Arachidicoccus terrestris: one gene and its partner. The protein of the gene in region 1 interacts with the protein of each later gene in a pairwise test. Links are inferred from orthologs where the notes say so. Each region holds a gene or a part of one and is shown on either strand. Other genes may lie near its edges.

Region 1 (6,871 bases):
TAATTAGCCTTGTGAATAAGGTTTACGAAAATAACATACTTTTTTCCATTTCATTAACAATAGCAGGTTTATCCATATTTTTTTTGATAGAAGTATGATCCGTAGGATAAATGGTCAACAAAAAGGGCTAACCATCAGGTCAGCCCTTTTTTCGTTCATAAATTATTATTTTTACTAGTTACCACTGTCACTATCTTCATCGTTGTCCAATCTTAAAGGATAGCCGTAGATGGCATCTCCATCAGGGTAAATACCTCTTAACTGCAGTAACCCGGTACTCTCTTTGAGAATTTTACGTACCTCTTCTGCCTTGGTAACGGTCTGTCCGTTGATGCTAACGATAATAAAACCATTCTGGATTTTTGCCTTTTTAAAAGCGCCTTCTCTCAGATTAGTGACCTGTACACCACCTCTGATGCCATATTTGCCGGCTTGTTCCGGAGTAAGTGTCGTTAGATCGGCCCCTAATGTCTTTGCAGAGGCTTCGTCGGCGGTCAATTGTTTATAAGTACCGATACTGTTTTTGAGGATCAGGCTGGCCTGGTGCTGCTTGCCATCCCGCATATAGGTGACGTTCAGTTTATCTCCGGGTTTTTTGTCGCCCATGACTGCTGACATCTGCCCTGAATTATGCACCGCTTTTCCATTGATTGCGGTAATGATATCACCTTTCTGAAGTCCTGCTTCTTTAGCGGCACCGTCTTCACTGACATCAGCCACATACAGGCCGGTATTGTAGTTGGCAATTTTCCGTTCTTCTTTTTGTTTATCGGTCATATTAGTGATATCTCCGAAAGATATCCCGATGTATCCCCGCTGCACGGCCCCGTATTTAATAATATCATTGACCACTTTACGGGCAATATTGACAGGGATGGCAAAGGAGTATCCCGTAAAGCTACCCGTAGGAGAGGCAATAGCACTATTGATACCGATCAGCTGTCCGTCAGTATTGATCAACGCACCGCCACTGTTACCGGGATTAACCGCTGCATCTGTCTGGATATAGGATTCAACCGTCGTGGAGCTGCCATTGCTTTTAGACCGGCCCAGACCAATATCCCTAGCCTTAGCACTAACGATACCAGCCGTTACGGTCACATCCAGCGTGAATGGGTAACCAATGGCAATAACCCACTGGCCGAGTTTCAGATCATCACTATTACCATAAACTAAATAGGGCAGGTTGTCTGCTTCAATTTTTACGACCGCCAGATCACTGCTGGGGTCTGTGCCGATAACACGGGCCTTATATGTTTTTTTATCGCTGGTGGTTACCGTAATCTTATCGGCATTCGCCACGACATGGTTATTGGTTACGATGTAACCATCTTCACTGATGATGACACCACTGCCGCTGGCCCTTTCCCCCGGAATGGTCTGAATTCTTGGGCCACCGAAGAAATCCCCGAATGGGCTATCCCCGAACAGGTCTCCAAAAGGGCTTCTGGGTAAATTGTTGGTTACTTTTCTGGCTTTGGTTTCTACTTTAATATGAACAACGGCAGGTGTGGCGGAAGCGCTGGCTGCCGTAAAATCAAGCGCTCCGGCAGGGGCGGTTGATTTATCATAAAAACTGGCATAGTTGGCAGGAAGTTTACCGGTTTCCTGAATTCCGGCTGTTTGCATGCGCTGGTATTTACTGAAGCCCCATACACTACCTATGGCTGTAACAGCGCTGATAAAAACAACAAACAGTACATTTTTTAATTTCATCGGTTTATTTCATTTTAATAGTTAATAATTCCCTTGAAACTTGCAGTACACGAGATTTAATGTTTTTAATAAACTGCTTTTATCAAAGGGCCGGTTGCTTTTCAGTCTTAGCAATATTGATAAATTAAACTGCAACTGTATTTGGTTGCTTTTTAATATTTATTGGACGATAAATTTACAGTCCAGTTCAATATGGCTTTACGCAGCTTTTATTTATTAACAAAATATTTAATTGGTAGTCAGCAATGTTAAAGATGACTGCCATGCTGAAAGCTCGGAAAATTAATGGTTGTAGCAAAAAGTAGGATGATATGCTGTTAAAATAAATTAACCGAGAAACCTGTTTCGTTAGCATAGTTTTTTGCATGCGTATTTTAGTAACCCCTATTTTGACAATTATTAATGTTTATGGCTGCTATGTTTTTTTATTAAGGTGCCACTTTTCTGATAGGCACCGATTGTATAAAATAAAAATCAAAGCAGAAAATTAAAAATATTATCCATAAGTTTACAATATCAAGATGGACCGTTATCAGGACTTTATCGCTTCGGCGCAGCCAAAGTCATATCAAAGTATACATTATGAAAGGGAAAGTTATACGCAGAAAAAAGATTATTTATTTAGATAGCCCTAAAAGGGGCATCTGGGAAATTGGCTTTTCCCTGAAGGTTGCCTGGCAACTTATGTACAACATGTATAAGCTGCATAATATCGGGCCAGGGGTGACGGTATTCGGATCTGCCAGATTGGAAGAAGGAACAAAGTACTACGAGGCAGCTGTTGAGTTTGGCAGGCGGATCGCCGAAATGAAATTTACGACGATCACCGGTGGCGGTCCGGGTATTATGGAGGCCGCTAACAAAGGCGCATTTGAGGCAGGCGGTATTTCTGTAGGAATGAATATTGTTTTGCCACATGAGCAGCACGAAAATCCTTACCTTACTGATTCTATAGTCTTCGAACATTTTTTTACCAGAAAGGTCATGCTGGTAAAGCATTCGTATGCTTTTGTGGTGATGCCAGGCGGCTTTGGAACAATGGATGAGTTTTTTGAGATCCTGACCCTGGTGCAGACCAAGTCTGTTGACAGGTATCCAATTGTATTATTCGGGTCTGCATTTTATCAGCCGATTGTGGACCTGATGAAAGGTTTCGCCGACGCGGGCACTATTGCGCCGATCGATATGGACCTGATTTTTATTACGGATAGCATTGATGACGGCATGGATTATATCCAGAAATTTATTAGCCGACATTATAATATTTTGCCGCAAAGGCCTCGCTGGAGGTGGCTGGAACGCAAAGAGCCCAGGTGATTACAGACCCATATTAGTGTTCAGCCGGGGATGTAATCTTTTAAAAAATGCAATATTAAACAACATATAGGGGTACCACCATGCCAAAAAAAGTCTATTCCACTGCAAGAATCTTAAGAGTGGAATAGACTTTTTTAATAAACAGCATTGATACGATACAACAAACTAATTGCCGTCCAGCCATTATTTGGCTTTATCGCCTAAATCAGCTTTTGCGCCAACAGGTATTCAGCGATCTGTACGGCATTGGTGGCTGCACCTTTGCGAAGGTTATCGCTAACGACCCAGAGATTTAAAGTTTTAGGTTGGGTTTCATCTCTACGGAGACGCCCCACAAAGACCTCGTCTTTCTCATGTGCATTCAGCGGCATAGGGTATTGACTTTCGGCAATATTGTCTTGTAAAACGACGCCCGGAGCTTCACTCAATAATTGGCGAACTTCATCCAGGTCAAATTCTTTTTCAAATTCAACATTGATGCTTTCACTGTGTCCGCCGATGACCGGAATACGGATTGCAGTAGCGGTCAAACGGATGGAGTCATCTTGCAAGATCTTGATCGTTTCATTGGTCATCTTCATTTCTTCCTTGGTATAGCCATTATCTGTGAAGACATCGATCTGCGGTATCACATTCAAGTCAATAGGGTGTGCATAGGCTTTGTCACCATCTTTACCTGTTCTTTCATTAAAGAGCTGATCGACGGCTTTTTTACCCGTACCCGTAACGCTCTGATACGTGCTTACAATCACTCTTTTCATTTGATAGGCTTTATGTAGCGGATTGAGGGCAACGACCATTTGTATGGTAGAGCAATTGGGGTTCGCGATGATTTTGTCTTCGCTGGTTAATACCGACGCATTGATCTCCGGAACCACGAGCTTTTTAGTAGGATCCATTCTCCAGGCAGAAGAGTTGTCGATAACCGTGATGCCGGCTGCCGCAAATTTTGGAGCCCATTCCAGGGAAGTGCCTCCACCTGCAGAGAAAATAGCCACCTGCGGTTTTTCATCGATTGCCTGTTGCATACCAATCACCTTATATGTTTTGCCTTTGAAGCTGACTTCTTTACCAACGCTTCTTTCAGAGGCTACAGGCAATAATTCCGTTACCGGAAAATTTCTTTCTTCCAGGACCTGCATCATTTTTGTACCTACCAGACCGGTAGCACCGACTACGGCTACTTTCATTGTTTCTTTTTTTTGTTATATAATGAGCTTTAAAACGGACAACACTGAGAATATACTTTAAAAGCCTCGGTTGAAACACAAGAAAAAAGCCTTCCCGTTATAGGAAGGCTTCATTTATGATGTGACACATACCAAGTTCACCCTTCCTGTTTAGACGGTTTCATCTTCTTAGTATGTTTCTTTATGTTGTTCATTTATGGGTCAAAATTAATTGGATATAATGAATTATTCAAATAATTTTTTAGGAAAATGTAAAAACTTCCTGCCTTTTGATTATTCCACCACCAATAACCGTATCCCCTTCATAGAAGACGGCGCTTTGACCCGGCGCGATCCCGGAGGCAGGAGCCAGCAGTTCTACGCGCAACTGCCCCTCTTCCTGATAGAGATGACCCATGGTGCCTTTATCCTTATAACGGATCTTTACCAGTACCTCCATGCCATCCTGAATGGTGTCATATTTTTGCCAATTCAACTGTCCCACCTTTAATTCGCTTTTGTCCAGATCTTCGATATCGCCTAATACAACGGTATTGGTATCGGGATCAATGTGGGTGACATATACCGGATGTCCCATAGCGATAAGCCCTTTACGCTGACCGATCGTATAGAAAGGATAGCCATTGTGTTGCCCGAGTTTTTTACCGGTTTTATCGACAAACCATCCACCTTGTACGCGTTCCTCCAGACCTTCCACCCGGCGCTTTAAAAATCCCCGGTAATCATTATCAGGTACAAAGCATATTTCGTAGCTTTCACTCTTTTTGGCGAGCTCCGGATAGCCGTAATCGGCTGCCAGTTGTCGGATCTCGCTTTTATGATAGCCCCCTAACGGCAGAAGTGTGCGACTAAGCAGGTCCTGTTCCAATCCCCAAAGTACATAACTTTGATCCTTTGTCGCGTCCAGTCCTTTGCTCAGATAATACCTTCCGTCTTCCCCCTGATGAATGTTCGCATAATGGCCGGTGGCGATATAATCGCAGCCCAGGGCATTGGCTCTTTTTAGAAGTGCCCGCCACTTAATATGCGTATTGCACATAACACAAGGGTTCGGGGTACGCCCGGCAATATACTCCTCAACAAAGTTCTCAATTACAAAATCACCGAATTCATCTCGTATATCCAGTATAAAATGGGGAAACCCATGTTGAACTGCCGCCTGGCGGGCATCATTAAAACTGTCTACGTTACAGCAACCGGTCTCCTTGGAGCTGCTGCCGCTGCTGGCATAGTCCCAGGTTTTCATGGTAATTCCAATAACTTCATACCCTTGTTTGTGGAGCATAAGCGCAACGACAGTACTATCAATACCGCCACTCATAGCTACCAAAACCTTTCCCTTTTTCACAATATTAAATTTTTGCAAAGGTAACATTATTGGCAGAAATAGCTTTATGGGTCCGTCACACGGCTGTCATAATTCTGATTTATGATATTTTTTGGATATCCGTGTTGAAGAATTCAACAAGAAGAGATATCTTTGCCTCATGGTAAATTGTTGAGAAATAAGGAATTGAAAATTCATTATTTTTTACATTTTTCCAGGTTTTGGCCAATTTGGCACGAAATTTTAGCATAAAAATTAGCAAGCTGGGTATTTACATTCCAAACAAACTAAATTGTAAAACATGAAAAAATTACTTGTATTAACAGTCGCAGGCCTTTTCGGTGCGTTAACAGTGACAAATGCACAGATCCAGAAAGGGAATCTGATGCTGGGTACTGATTTGGGAAGCGGTCTCGTCACAACACCGAATAGTGGATTATTCGGATTCAATTTCGGGCTAAACGACGGCGCGGGTTACAGTATAGGTATCAGTCCTAAAATCGGATATTTTATTGACGACAATGTTATGGTAGGGGGTGTCGTAAATCTTGGATTCAATAAATCCGCGGAGATTAACGGGGTAGCAGCAAAATCTACTATATACGGAATCCAGGCTTTGGGACGTTATTATTTGTCTCCCGGCGAGAAAGGTGTAGATAATTTACTCAAACATGGACGGTTTTTCGCCGAAGCTAATGCAGGTTTTGCAGGTATAAATATTAAAGACGGTCCAACAACCAATGGTTTTGCTTTTGGTTTTGGCCCGGGTTATTCTTATTTCGTTACACCAAACGTAGCACTGGAGGGTCTGGTAAAATACAATGGTCTTGTTGGTGGTGGTAACACTTCCTATCAGCACGCACTGGGCGTGAATTTTGGCGTCCAGGTATTTTTACCCAGTTCCAGAGTTCGCTCGATGGTCGATAACCCATCTCAGTTGTAATAAGTATAGCCAGTTTTTAGCCTGATCCGAGTGGATCAGGGGCTGATAAAAGCAAATAAACCAAATCAATCAGGATCCGATCGGCACAAAAACCGGTTTGGATCCTGTTTTTTTAGGTTGTAACCTCGATTTTGGCATAAAAGTGGCGCTTTATCAATTTTTACCGTGTTATATACGTTTTCTCGCAAAAAAATGTATATTGCTGCAAACATATTTGCCACGAAATTTTAATTGACGTTTTATGATTAAATTGCAAGTAATTGGAAATCTGGGCCGGGACTGCACGGTTAATAATGTGAACGGCCGAACTGTTATAAATTTTAGTGTTGCCCACACGGAAAGATATCGGGATAGTACAACGGGGGAACTGAAACCTAA
Region 2 (6,648 bases), 860 kb from region 1 along the record:
CCCAAGAGGTTTATGCGACTCTGTGGTGTTTTACTCCCTAGTGGATGTATACAGTTTTAATTATATTGAATCTTCCTGTACATTTGCAGCACTGAAAATCAAAAATTGTCCTTTATAATAAAATAAGCACATTATGGCAGATATTTTTGCACGACTGCTGCAAGACTCAGGCCCGATAGGCCAGCACCGCGACAGAGCACATGGTTATTTTGCCTTCCCGAAGCTGGAAGGACCACTAGGAAGTCGCATGAAATTTCGTGGAAAGGAGGTGATTGTATGGAGCCTTAATAACTATTTAGGTCTGGCCAATCATCCGGAGATTCGTAAAGTTGATACAGAAGCAACAGCGGCTTATGGACTGGCCTACCCGATGGGAGCCAGAATGATGAGCGGTAATACGGAAAAGCACGAAGAGCTGGAAAGGCGCCTGGCAGCATTTGAAGGCAAAGAAGATGCTATCCTGTTAAACTATGGCTATCAAGGAATCATGAGTGTGATTGACGCTGTATGTGGCAGGCATGATGTGATTGTATACGACGCTGAGTGTCACGCCTGTATCATGGATGGCATGCGCATGCAGTTGGGCCATAAATTTGTCTTTAAGCACAACGACATCAAAGATTTTGAAAAACAGATGGACCGTGCTACTACGCTGATCAATAAACAAAAGCAAGGCGGCATTCTGGTCATCTCAGAAGGTGTATTTGGCATGGCCGGTGACCAGGGAAAGATCAAGGAAATCGTTTCTTATAAGGGAAAATACGATTTCAGGCTATTAGTGGATGATGCCCACGGTTTTGGGACTTTAGGGGAAAAAGGTGCTGGTGTTGGCGAAGCTCAGGACTGTCAGGACCAGATTGACCTCTATTTTTCCACATTTGCTAAATCTATGGCCTCTATCGGCGCTTTTATCGCCGGTGACAAAGCCATTATGGATTATATTCGTTATAATATCCGTTCGCAGATTTTTGCGAAAAGCTTGCCGATGCCGCTAGTCGTCGGTAACCTGAAAAGACTGGATATGCTGCAGACGATGCCTGAGCTAAAAGAAAAGCTTTGGAGTAATGCATTAAAGCTGCAAAATGGCTTGAAAGAAAAAGGATTTGATATTGGTGAAACCAATACGCCTGTTACGCCCGTATATATGAAAGGAGGTGTTGAGGAAGCCACCGCTATGGTTATGGACTTAAGGGAAAACTACAGTGTTTTTGCCTCTATTGTGGTGTATCCTGTTATTCCTAAAGGGCATATCATATACAGGCTGATACCTTCTGCGGTGCATACGGATGAGGATATCGAACAGACTTTACTGGCCTTCAGTGAAACTAAAAAGAAGCTGGATGCCGGTGCCTATAAGGTCGCTGAAATTCCCGATGACTGGCGGCAGACCACAGCCTCTGATGTCTAAGCCAGGTGCTTAGTACAGAAGCATTTAGCACAAAATAATATAGGAGGTTTAAAGTTAACTGGCAAATTCCTTATTTTTAGGCAGCTGGCAAAGACTTTAAACCTCTTTTTTTAATCCAGAGCTTCTCTTTCCATTAGGTATTTGAATGTAAAAACGTATATGAGCACCATTAAAAATTATCTGTCGCTTGTAAAATTTGCCCACACGATATTTGCCCTGCCCTTTGCCATGATTGGCTTTACATTGGGTGCAGTGGTTGTATATCAGCAAGGCAGTTTTACAGGTAAAGAGATTCTAATTAAACTATTACTGGTCCTGGTTTGTATGGTAACGGCCAGAAGCGCCGCTATGGCATTTAACCGGTATTTAGACCGTCACTTCGATGCGCGTAATCCCAGAACGGCCATCAGGGAAATTCCCAAAGGGATCATTTCTGCGGGTAGTGCGCTGCGGTTTACCGTTGTTAACTGTCTATTGTTTATGGCGGCAACTGCGTTTATCAATCCGATATGCCTCATACTCTCTCCTGTCGCTTTATTTGTCATTTTATTTTACAGCTATACGAAGAGATTTACCTCACTTTGTCATCTAGTACTGGGCCTTGGACTTTCACTGGCACCCATCGGAGCCTATCTGGCTTTAACCGGTGTTTTCTCCCTGCTCCCGATCCTGTTTTCCCTGGCAGTGATAACCTGGGTAAGTGGTTTTGATATTATTTATGCCATGCAGGATATCGATTTTGATAAATCGCAAAGCCTGCATTCCATACCGACTGCAATGGGCGGGGCCAGGGCGCTCAAGACCTCTGAACTGCTACACGTGCTGAGTTCAGCTTTTGTGGTTGTGGCCGGGATCTATGGACATTTTTCCTGGTTGTATTGGATTGGTATCGGTGTATTTATTGGTATGTTGGTCTATCAGCATCTGCTGGTCAAGCCTAATGATCTCAGTCGGGTGAATATCGCCTTTATGACGGCTAACGGCATTGCCAGTGTGGTATTTGGCTGTCTGGTTATTGCAGACATTATTTTTATTTAGAAAGAAAACTATTTGCCACTTAATAAATCAAATGGGAAGAATCATATGTATCGACTATGGTGGAAAGCGCACGGGAATAGCGGTTACAGATCCGCTAAAGATCATTGCCAGTGCGCTTACAACTATACCTACGACAGAATTTATCTCTTTTTTAAAGAGCTATTTAGCAAGTGAACAGGTGGAACGAATTCTAATTGGCGAGCCTAAAAACTGGGATGAATCAGATACACATGCGACAGCCATGGTTAAAAAGGCCATTGCCAAACTTCGAAAGAATTTTCCCGATATACATATTGAGACAATTGACGAGCGTTATACATCCAAGATGGCCAGTCAGGCCATGGTGGAGATGGGCATGAAGAAAAAGGATCGGCGCCAGAAAGGCAATACCGACCAAATAGCGGCTACGATTATGTTACAGGAATATTTGGGGCATCATATTTGAATAATTTAGCCTAACTTTGCCCTTTAGCAGAAACCTAAGATAAAAGAAATTATTATAATATATGCAATTACCCATTATCGCCTACGGTACGCCTATTCTAAGAAAAGTGGCGCGCAATATAGACGCTGATTATCCCGATCTGAAAAAATTGATCGAAGATATGTGGGAGACTTTATATGCCAGTAATGGTGTTGGTTTAGCCGCTCCGCAGATTAACCGGGATATCCGTTTATTTTTGGTGGATAGTGAGGTCATATTTAACAACATGGAGCCGGATGACGAACCCTATCCGGATGCACCTGGTATCAAGCGTGTTTTCATCAATGCAAAGATCAAAAAACTGGAAGGTGAACCTTGGTCATATAATGAAGGCTGTCTGAGTATTCCAAAGATCAATGAAGATGTTATCCGGCCCGAAACCGTTGTACTGGAATATCAGGACGAGAACTTTGAACATCATACCGAGACCTTTATCGGTATGACTGCTCGCATCATTCAACATGAATATGATCATATAGAAGGCAAGCTTTTTATCGACTACCTGAAACCCCTTAAAAAGAAGCTCCTGCAGCGTAAGCTGACAGATATCTCTAAAGGAAAGGTGCAGGTAGGATATAAGATGCTGTTCCCTAAATAGATCCGAACCGAATAAAAAGGCCTGGTTGCGCTTATCTTAAGACGTAATCTTTTTTTGGCAGTTATTTATAATGTATGCCACCCAATAAAGCACCAACCGGACAGCAGATCCGTATATCACCTTTAAGAAGCCTGATCGCCATACTATTGGTGTTGCTTTGCAATGCCAGCATAGTATTGATTCCTGGAATCGCAAATGCGCAATTTGTCAATGAGGGAGATACATTACGTCCCGGAGATACATTGCTGGCGGCGGATAACCTGACACTGCCCGTGGTTATTGTCAATTCTGTGAACAGCAGTCAGCTACTCAGACGGATTAAAAATGATACCAGTTTCTATAAGGCTTTTAAAACACTTCGGGTCGTCAACTATAATTCCGATAATCATATTGAGGTATATAATAAGAAGGGAAAGGTAAAGGCAAGCTATCAAAGCCAGGCAGTGCAAATTCGCCAGGGAGGCTGTAGAACGACCCGTATTCTGGAGCAGAAAACGACAGGTGATTTTTTAGACCGGAAAGGGAATTATAACTATACCATTGGCGATCTGTTCGCAGGCCTTTTTTTTGCCAAGGGCAAGGTCTGCGGTGAGACGAATATCGTAGCCGGACATATGAATTTTGAAACCAGCGGGCTTTCCGGTATTGAGAAGAAAAAGGAACAACTCAAAATGCTCTTTTTTAACCCTGGCAAAAAGATCCCGGGGATCCCTTTTATTGGTGATAAGTTAGATCTCTATGATAAGGAAGCCTTGAAAAAATATAATTATCGGCTGGACACCGTGACCTACGGTGAAAATCATGGATACGAATTCACCATTACACCTAAACCAGGTGCCAGAGGGGTGGTCATTGATTATATGCGGACCATCTTCGATGCTGAAACCATGGACGTTTTATATAGGTCTTACTCCCTAAGCTATAAAGCGGGTGTGTATGATTTTGACGTCAAAATGCAAGTAAAGCTAGGCGTTAGAAAGGGGCAGCTGGTACCCGTAGACCTGCATTACAAAGGTAACTGGAGCGTTTTATTCAAAGGCAGGGAAAGAGCCAGTTTCTCAGCCAGTTTGTCTGATTTTCGTTAATGTCGCTATTGGCAGCCAACCGATAATATCAACGTAAAGTTCCCTATAATTTAATTCCATTCGGCACAATCGTAAGCAAAAAATAATAAGGGGGAAAACGCGGCTCTATGGTGTTCTCTCCTAAAGATAGTCCCATTGCCCCTTCAGTCTATTATTTCGAAATTAAAGACGACCTATTAATCACCTCGTGGGCTATTATAAAGATCATTTCCGGTTTGAAAAGGTCATAATATGCATAAACAATAATTTGTCATGCCCTGGTGGCTAGGTTGCTTATAATATAATTCTTATTATGTAGATTTGTAATAGCTGGCATCGGGTAATGCCCTCGGCCTGTTTGACATTAGTAGTAACTTTCTCATTAACAAAAACTTATAGGTCTTTTGTCATTTGCCAGATAGTTGTTGAACACTTTGTTAAATTTAATTTTTTAATCCTTATATTTGTTTCATATTCATTTTTTAATTAAAAAACATGTCGTCTATGAACAATTTGTTTTATGTGGTACCTATCCTGGGTCTCATAGGTCTTATATTTACGATCATCAAGAGCAAGTGGGTTACGGCACAGGATCCGGGGCTGGATCGCATGAAAGAAATCTCTAATTATATTGCCGATGGCGCGATGGCCTTTCTAAAGTCTGAATATCGGGTTATGTTATATTTTGTTGTTATAGCAAGTATTCTCTTAGGGGTAATGGGTTATAGTAATAGTAGCTCTCACTGGTCAATCGCACTTTCTTTTGTTGCCGGCGCCTTCCTGAGCGCCCTGGCAGGTTTTATCGGTATGAGGATCGCCACCAAGGCCAATGTAAGAACCGCTAATGCAGCGAGAACCTCTCTTAGAAAAGCATTGGCTGTTTCCTTTACCGGAGGGTCGGTCATGGGTATGGGAGTGACTGGCTTGGCGGTAATGGGCTTAGGCGGGCTCTTTATAGTATTGTTAATGACTTTTGCTCCGGGTGCTCTCAGTGATACCGAGGAAGTTGCGAAGGCCATCGAAGTATTGACAGGCTTTAGTCTCGGAGCGGAAAGTATCGCATTATTTGCCCGTGTGGGTGGCGGTATATATACCAAGGCGGCTGATGTAGGCGCGGATCTGGTAGGTAAGGTAGAAGCCGGCATTCCGGAAGACGATCCCCGTAATCCAGCCACGATTGCGGATAATGTAGGCGATAATGTCGGAGATGTCGCCGGCATGGGCGCTGACCTCTTTGGCAGTTATGTTGCGACTATTCTTGCTACCATGGTCTTAGGCCATGAAGTTTTAGGCACTAGTGGTGTAGCATTGACAGATGGCTACAATGGATTCTCTCCTATCCTACTGCCCATGTTGATTGCCGGTGCAGGTATTATTTTTTCTATTATCGGTACTTTCTTCGTTACCATCAGTGAAAATGCCGGACTTAGCACGGCAAAAGTACAGGCAGCTCTGAATAAGGGAAACTGGGGGGCGATCATCCTGACCGCTGTTGCCACATATTTTATAGTTAACTGGCTGTTGCCGGCAGACACGACCATGGTGTTACGGGGCACACATTTTACCAGAAATGGCGTATATGGTGCCGTTTTGGTAGGCCTTGGCGTAGGTACGTTAATGAGTATAATCACAGAATATTTTACGGCGATGGGTAAACGCCCGGTGAAAAGCATCATTCGTCAATCCGGTACCGGCCACGCGACCAATATCATTGGTGGGCTGGCAGTAGGTATGGAAAGTACGATGTTACCCATTATTGTACTGGCAGCCGGTATTTATGGATCCTTTCTTTGTGCCGGTCTATATGGGGTGGCTATTGCTTCTGCAGGTATGATGGCCACGACTGCCATGCAGCTGGCTATCGATGCTTTTGGTCCGATTGCAGATAATGCCGGTGGTATCGCTGAAATGAGTGAACTGCCCGGCGAGGTCCGAGAAAAAACAGATATACTGGATGCTGTAGGTAATACAACGGCGGCCACTGGTAAGGGGTTTGCTATTGCCTCCGCCGCTTTAACTTCCTTAGCCTTATTTGCTGCCTTTGTCGGTATCGCCA

What was found.
Region 2: the proteins of K9M52_RS14250 (region 1) and def interact in binary tests that used the Escherichia coli proteins (3 or more experiments, as listed by UniProt). The link is inferred for Arachidicoccus terrestris from one-to-one orthologs.

The regions. Positions count from the first base shown.
Region 1 is NZ_CP083387.1:3,667,831-3,674,701, forward strand. The notes cover bases 2,229-5,187. They hold K9M52_RS14250 (aspartate-semialdehyde dehydrogenase), read right to left. Parts: upstream 4,224-5,187; coding sequence 3,234-4,223; downstream 2,229-3,233. Other genes in these bases: K9M52_RS14245 (LOG family protein), read left to right, coding at 2,299-3,033; mnmA (tRNA 2-thiouridine(34) synthase MnmA), read right to left, coding at 4,465-5,187. In the rest of the region: K9M52_RS14240 (trypsin-like peptidase domain-containing protein), read right to left, coding at 175-1,716; more of mnmA, read right to left, coding at 5,188-5,571; K9M52_RS14260 (hypothetical protein), read left to right, coding at 5,852-6,493; ssb (single-stranded DNA-binding protein), read left to right, coding at 6,735-6,871.
Region 2 is NZ_CP083387.1:4,523,093-4,529,740, forward strand. What follows is about bases 2,005-4,740. They hold def (peptide deformylase), read left to right. Parts: upstream 2,005-2,952; coding sequence 2,953-3,528; downstream 3,529-4,740. Other genes in these bases: K9M52_RS17720 (UbiA-like polyprenyltransferase), read left to right, coding at 2,005-2,446; ruvX (Holliday junction resolvase RuvX), read left to right, coding at 2,478-2,891; K9M52_RS17735 (hypothetical protein), read left to right, coding at 3,603-4,613. Outside these bases: K9M52_RS17715 (aminotransferase class I/II-fold pyridoxal phosphate-dependent enzyme), read left to right, coding at 134-1,408; more of K9M52_RS17720, read left to right, coding at 1,568-2,004; K9M52_RS17740 (sodium-translocating pyrophosphatase), read left to right, coding at 5,097-6,648. UniProt on the Escherichia coli protein: Removes the formyl group from the N-terminal Met of newly synthesized proteins. Requires at least a dipeptide for an efficient rate of reaction. N-terminal L-methionine is a prerequisite for activity but the enzyme has broad specificity at other positions.